DNA from 2 places in the Marinobacter sp. B-21 genome. Region 2 is predicted to be linked to the other one. Evidence: predicted binding sites of a transcription regulator. Region 2 holds the regulator's gene; the other holds the start of a gene.
The links. The regulator sigma-54, encoded in region 2, starts transcription at its own class of promoters, with help from an activator protein. The targets are predictions, from matches to a motif close to ANTGGCATNNANNTTGCTNT.

Region 1: a site for sigma-54 is predicted at 1,266-1,285, ahead of AC13C0_RS17125 (ammonium transporter). Genes of this name have one in related genera too.

What each region holds. Positions count from the first base shown of each region.
Region 1 is NZ_JBSXNZ010000086.1:149,520-152,937, reverse strand. It holds gene AC13C0_RS17135 (MotA/TolQ/ExbB proton channel family protein) at 1-221, shown strand, start outside; gene AC13C0_RS17130 (flagellar motor protein MotB) at 224-1,141, shown strand; gene AC13C0_RS17125 (ammonium transporter) at 1,376-2,584, shown strand; gene AC13C0_RS17120 (circularly permuted type 2 ATP-grasp protein) at 2,669-3,418, shown strand, end outside.
Region 2 is NZ_JBSXNZ010000064.1:38,592-42,009, reverse strand. It holds gene rapZ (RNase adapter RapZ) at 1-409, opposite strand, end outside; gene ptsN (PTS IIA-like nitrogen regulatory protein PtsN) at 437-907, opposite strand; gene hpf (ribosome hibernation promoting factor) at 994-1,302, opposite strand; gene AC13C0_RS07205 (RNA polymerase factor sigma-54) at 1,404-2,924, opposite strand; gene lptB (LPS export ABC transporter ATP-binding protein) at 3,137-3,418, opposite strand, start outside.

The sequences.
Region 1 (3,418 bases), on a different contig from region 2:
TGACCACACTCTATGGCGCCATGATCGCCACCATGATCGCTACGCCCATCGCAGACAAGCTGTCTCTGCGAATGACAGAAGAAGCCCGGATGCAGTCTCTTTACACAGACGCTCTTGTGGCCATTCAGGAAGGCACCAATCCGCGGATTATAGAACAGATGCTGTCAAGCTACCTGCCACCGAAGGAGCGTGAGAAACTGGTCGAAGCCGAGGGCACATAGGCATGGATGAGCTGCCGGAAGAGGAAAAACCGGGCATCCCCGCCTGGGTAGTCACCTTTGCAGACCTGATGTCTCTGCTGATGTGTTTCTTTGTTCTGCTGCTTTCGTTCTCGGAAATCGACGCCCAGAAGTTCAAACAGATTGCCGGCGAACTTTCCAAGGCCTTCGGGGTCCAGCGCGAGGTACCGGTGCTGGAAATACCCAAGGGCACCAGCCCCGTTTTTGACACCTTCTCGCCCGCCCCTCCGGAGCCCACGGTAGTAAATGAAGTAAAGCAAACCACGACGGATGAACAGCCGGAGCTACAGACCCTGAAAAGCCCCGCAGACCTGGCCGTGGAGGCCGCGATCCAGGACCAGATAAAGGAAACCATGGGCGATCTTCTGCAGGTGCTGGAGCCGGCCATCGCCGACGGACGCATCAACGTCAGCCAGGACCAGCGGCGCATCGTGATCCGCGTCGAGGAAAAAGGCTCGTTTCCATCAGGCTCCGCACAGCTGACCTGGGAGTTCGAGGGCCTCCTGCTGGAAATGGCGAAAGTTCTGGCCACGATTCCCGGCAACCTGACCATTGAAGGCCATACCGACAACGTGCCCATCCGCACAGAACGCTTCTACAGCAACTGGGACCTGTCCGCGGCCCGGGCGGCGGCTGTGGCCAATGTATTGCTGGCCCGGGATTACGTGCAGCCCACCAGGCTTGCGGTAACCGGGCTGGCGGATACCGAGCCGAGAGTGTCGAACACTTCCCCCGAGAACCGCGCAAAAAACCGCCGGGTGGAGATCATCATTGATCTTTCCGAGCCCATGCAGGAACAGGAAATTCGCCTGCGGGAGCTTATTGAGTCCGAATCCGTGGATCAGGAAACGATCATTGGGATCGAGTCCGGCACCCCCTCTTCCGGCGAAATTAGCTGGTAAAAACACGCCAGATTGGTGCATTCACCCTGAAAACGCACAACTATAGTGCGGTAAGCGCCAACCATACCCCGCCAGCCGCTTTCAATATTGCCGCAACCCCCGTCCCACTCTCGAAATGCATTGTTTTGGAACAGCTCTTGCTTATCCTGCACCTCATCAATGCACAATTCCATGCCCTTTCCATGCACAACGGCCCGGAAGAGGCCCGATACCCAACATCAGGAGCGAAAACCCGTGGACATCACGAGTGCAGTAAACACCCTGACTGAAAGCGCCAACACACTGTTCATCCTGATCGGTGCCGTTATGGTGCTGGCCATGCACGCCGGCTTTGCCTTTCTGGAAGTCGGTACCGTCCGCCACAAGAACCAGGTAAACGCGCTGGTCAAGATCATGACCGACTTCGGCATCTCCGCCGTGGCCTACTTCTTCATCGGCTATTACATCGCCTACGGCACTCATTTCATGAGTGGGGCCGCCGAGCTCACCGCCGCCAACGGCTATGATCTGGTGAAGTTTTTCTTCCTGATGACCTTTGCCGCGGCCATTCCCGCCATCGTATCCGGCGGCATTGCCGAGCGGGCAAAGTTCTACCCCATGCTGATCGCTTCGGGCCTGATCGTGGCGTTCGTCTACCCCTTCTTCGAAGGGCTGGTCTGGAACGGCAACTACGGTTTCCAGAGCTGGCTTGAGAACCAGTTTGGTGCATCCTTTCACGACTTTGCCGGCTCCGTTGTGGTGCATACGGTCGGCGGCTGGATTGCGCTGGCGGCTGTGCTGGTACTCGGCGCCCGTAAAGGCCGGTATCGCCACGGCAAGGTCGTGGCGTTTGCCCCTTCCAATATTCCGTTCCTGGCCCTCGGTTCCTGGATTCTCACGGTTGGCTGGTTTGGCTTTAACGTCATGTCCGCCCAGACCCTCGATGGCATCAGCGGCCTGGTGGCGGTCAACAGCCTGATGGCCATGGTCGGCGGCATCCTGGTGTCGATGCTGCTGGGCCGCAAAGACCCGGGCTTTATTCACAACGGCCCGCTGGCCGGACTGGTGGCCGTGTGTGCCGGTTCAGACCTGATGCACCCGGTCGGGGCACTGATTACCGGGGGTGTGGCCGGCGCCATCTTTGTGTACCTGTTTGAATGGGCCCAGGCCAGGATTGTACGCCTGGACGATGTGCTGGGCGTCTGGCCCCTGCACGGTGTCTGCGGTGTCTGGGGCGCCATCGCCTGCGGCATCTTCGGCCAGGAGGCTCTGGGTGGCCTCGGCGGCATCAGCCTGATGTCCCAGATCATCGGCTCGGTGACCGGTGTCGCTGTCGGCTTTGTCGGCGGTCTGATCGTCTATAGTGTTATTAATGCGATCTCCGGCCTGCGGCTGACCGAAGAGGAAGAGTTCAACGGTGCGGACGTAAGCATTCACCGCATTGGCGCAACGGCTATCGAATAATCTTGTCGGTGGCCCGTCTTTTGCAGCCGGTTTTTTCATTCCGCGCCGTTATGTACGGCGCGATTGACGGAGACGAACCGAACCATGCTGATCCAGACGCCGGCCGAAGGCCTCTACGACGAGCTGTTTGATGAAGATAACCGGGTACGCCCCCAGTGCCGGATGCTGGAGCATTGGCTGATCAACTCAAACGAGGAGTTGATCGCCGAAAAACGTCGGGAAGCAGATGTACTGTTCCAGCGACTCGGCATCACTTTCAATGTATATGGTGAGGACCAGGGGGCGGACCGGCTTATCCCCTTCGACCTGATCCCCCGCGTAATTTCCGCCAGCGACTGGCAGAAACTCCAAAGCGGACTGCGGCAGCGGGTCCAGGCCCTGAACCGGTTTCTCTTCGACATCTACCACGACTACGACATCGTCAAGGCCGGCGTGATCAGTGCCGAACAGGTGTTTTCCAACCCTCAGTACCAGCCGGGGATGCAGAACCTGAAGCTGCCCCGCAACCTGTATTCCCACATCGCCGGCATCGACCTGATTCGTCATAACGACGGCGATTTCTACGTGCTGGAAGACAACCTCCGCTGCCCCAGTGGTGTGTCCTACATGCTGGAAAACCGGCGGATGATGATGCGGCTGTTCCCGGAGCTATTCACTCACTCCGCGGTGGCGCCGGTGGAACATTACCCCAACCTGTTGGGCGAAACCCTGCGGGCGGCCTCACTCAGAGCCGACCCAACGGTGGTTGTGCTCACCCCGGGCCGGTTCAACAGTGCCTATTTCGAACATGCCTTCCTGGCCAGGCAGATGGGTATCGAACTGGTGGAGGGCGCA
Region 2 (3,418 bases):
CGGAGAGCTTGGACAGCGGTTCAAGAAGCTTCTTTTCACTGGTGATGGCTTCCCGCAGCGAGGTCTTGTCATCGCTCAGGGGGTGCTTTCGGCGAGTCGCATGAAAACGCTGCAGCAGGGACTGTTCGTCGGCATCCAGGAAGATGATCTCAACGGTCACCCCTGTTTCCTGGAGGCGGCGGTAGATCTCTTCGAAGTTGGCCAGTTCTCCGGAAAGGTTACGGGCGTCAATGCTCACGGCCATCTTGCCGAGGCGGCCCGGTTTTGTCTGGCTGGCGGCTTCCCGGGTAAGGGGGAAAAGCAGGCCGATCGGGAGGTTGTCTATGCAATAGAAGCCCAGGTCTTCCAGAACATGAAGTGCGGTACTCTTGCCCGATCCGGACCTGCCACTGACGATAATCAGCTTCATGACCACGTACCTCCACTGCAATGAATGTCATCCGCTTGAGGCGGTCATGCGCTCGTACAGGGTGCTGGCGTCCTCGCATTGCCGCAGGCGATCACAGAACGACCGCTCATTGAATTTTTCCGCCAGCTGGCTGAGCAGTTCCAGGTGTTCGCTGGTGGCCTCCTTGGGCACGACCAGGGCGAAGATCAGATCTACCGGCTGATTGTCGATGGCGTCAAACTCGACGCTTTCTTCCAGCGTCATCAGTACGCCCACCACATGATCCAGGCCTTCCAGGCGGCAGTGTGGGATGGCAATTCCCTGGCCAATACCGGTGCTACCCAGACGCTCCCGTGAGATCAGGTTATTGAATATCTGGGTTTCGCTGAGCGTATTGTCCTGGAGGTTTATCTGCTCGGCAATAAACTCCAGAGCCCGCTTCTTGCTGGATGCCGACACCCGACAGAGGGTGAGCTCCGGTGCAAGTATGTTGTCTATGGTCAGGGATGTGTCGCTCATGGATCGACTGCATTTCCGTTAAAAAAAGGCTGCGACACGTCAGCCGTGTCGCAGCTCGATTGGATGACTTGCATGAAAACAGCCAGTTAGCGAGAGCCGTTTCCGTGCATCCGGTCTACATTCTTTTCCTTGTGTTTGAGAATCTGGCGGTCCAGCTTGTCGATCAGGACATCGATGGCTGCGTACATATCCTCATTTTCTGCCTTTGCGTGAATCTCACCACCAACCACGTGCAGCGTGGCTTCCGCAATCTGGCGCACCTTCTCCACTTCCAGGGTTACCTGGCAGTTGCTGATGTGGTCAAAGTGACGCTCGAGCTTCTGGAACTTCTCTGAAACATAATCCTTCAGTGCGGGAGTCAGTTCTACGTGATGGCCTGAAATATTGAGTTGCATAGGCGTCTCCTGTTGTCATCGTTCCGGCTCCCGGGAGCCGGTCTGGGTGCTGGCGCATTGTGCGCCGGCGAATAGTACGTTGCGCCCGGACCCCGGGGTGTTCAGACCAGCCGCTTGCGTTCGTTCGAAGGCGGAATGTGCATGGCCTCCCGGTACTTGGCAACGGTGCGTCGCGCAACCTTGATTCCCTGTTCTCCTAGCATGGCTGCAATTTTACTGTCGCTCAATGGCTTTTTGGGCGTTTCCGCGGCAATCAGCTTTTTGATCATCGCGCGGATCGCCGTGGAAGAACATTCACCGCCTTCGTCAGTGCTGACATGGCTGGAGAAGAAATATTTCAGCTCGAAAATTCCCCGGGGGGTGTGCATGTATTTCTGGGTGGTGACCCGGGAAATCGTGGACTCATGCATCTCAACCGCCTGGGCGATATCAGAGAGGATCAGCGGTTTCATGGCTTCTTCACCCTGATCCAGGAATCCTTGCTGGTGCTCGACAATACGGGTCGCCACTTTCAGCAGGGTTTCATTGCGGCTCTGCAGGCTCTTGATAAACCATTTCGCCTCCTGCAACTGATCCCGCAGGTAAGTGTTGTCGGCACTGCTGTCCGCACGCCTTATAAGAGAAGCATAGCTGGCATTGACGCGGATGCGCGGGGCAATTTCCGGATTCAGTTCAACGCGCCAGCGGCCGTTGTGCTTGCGAACGATCACATCCGGAATTACGTAGTCAGGTTCGGTGCGGTCAATCACGTCACCGGGGCGGGGATTCAGACCGGTAATCAGGGCCAGTACATCCCGCAGCTGGTCTTCTTTCAGGCGGCTGCGGCGTAGCAGTTGGGCATAGTCGCGGTTGCCGAGCAGATTGATGTAATGGGTGATGACCAGGCGAGCCTGGGCCAGCCAGGGCGTTTCCGGCGGCAGCTGGTTGAGCTGGATCAGCAGGCATTCCTGCAGGTCCCGGGCGAACACGCCGGGAGGATCAAAATGCTGCAGCCGGTGAAGGACCGCCTCGACTTCATCCAGCTCAAGGGGGTCTTCTTCGTTTTCATCCAGCAACCCGGCATGAATCTCTTCCAGCGGACTGGTCAGATAACCGCGTTCATCCACTGCGTCCATCAAAGCGTGGGCAATGGCCTGGTCCCGTTCGCTCATCGGGGTCAGGTTCAGTTGCCATTCCAGGTGATCCTGAAGCGTGTCAGTGGGGGAGTTGCGGGTCTCGAAATCGTGATCGTTTTCGTCATCGTTACGGGCGGCCGATGCCGGTGCGGACTGGTAGATATCGTCCCAGGCGGTGTCGACCGGGAGATCGTCCGGGATATTATCCGGGATTTCGTTTTCCGAGGACCAGTCCGGACCGTTTTCGGTTTCATCCCAGTCGGGTGAAGGTTCGGGAACTGTCTCAGCGGCGGACTCGGTGGCATTGGCCTCCCGTTCGTCATTCCCGGTGTCGGTCTCCGGCTGATCCTCATCCTCGGACGTCTCCAGCATGGGGTTGGATTCCAGGGCCTGCTGGACTTCCTGCTGAAGGTCGAGAGTGGAAAGCTGTAGAAGCCGGATCGCCTGTTGCAGCTGGGGTGTCATGGTCAGGCTCTGACCCAGCTTTAACTGTAAGGAGGCTTTCATTACCATGGTTCAGGATCCGTCACTCATCAGCGCTTGGTGTCGTAGGTAGTGAAAAATTCTTTATATGTCGGTTACTTGCCTTGGCTCTGTATTACCCTAGCAAGTTCTTTGCCGAGTTTACTTGCTACAGATCATCAAAACAATCCGGGGGTCAGATGAAATTGGGGTCAGATGAACTTTTCATCTGACCCCAATTTCATCTGACCCCAATTTCACAGTCGGAACTCATTGCCCAGATACACTTCCTTCACCTGCTGGTTGGCCAGAATGGCCTCGGCATTACCGGAGGCGATGATGTGGCCACCGGAAACGATGTAGGCATTCTCACAGATGTCCAGGGTCTCACGCACGTTGTGGTCGGTAATCAACACACCAATGCCCTTGTCCCGAAGATGCCGGATGATGTGTTTGATATCGCTCACGGAAATGGGGTCGACACCGGCGAACGGCTCATCCAGGAGGATAAAGGCCGGCTCCATCGCCAGGGCCCTGGC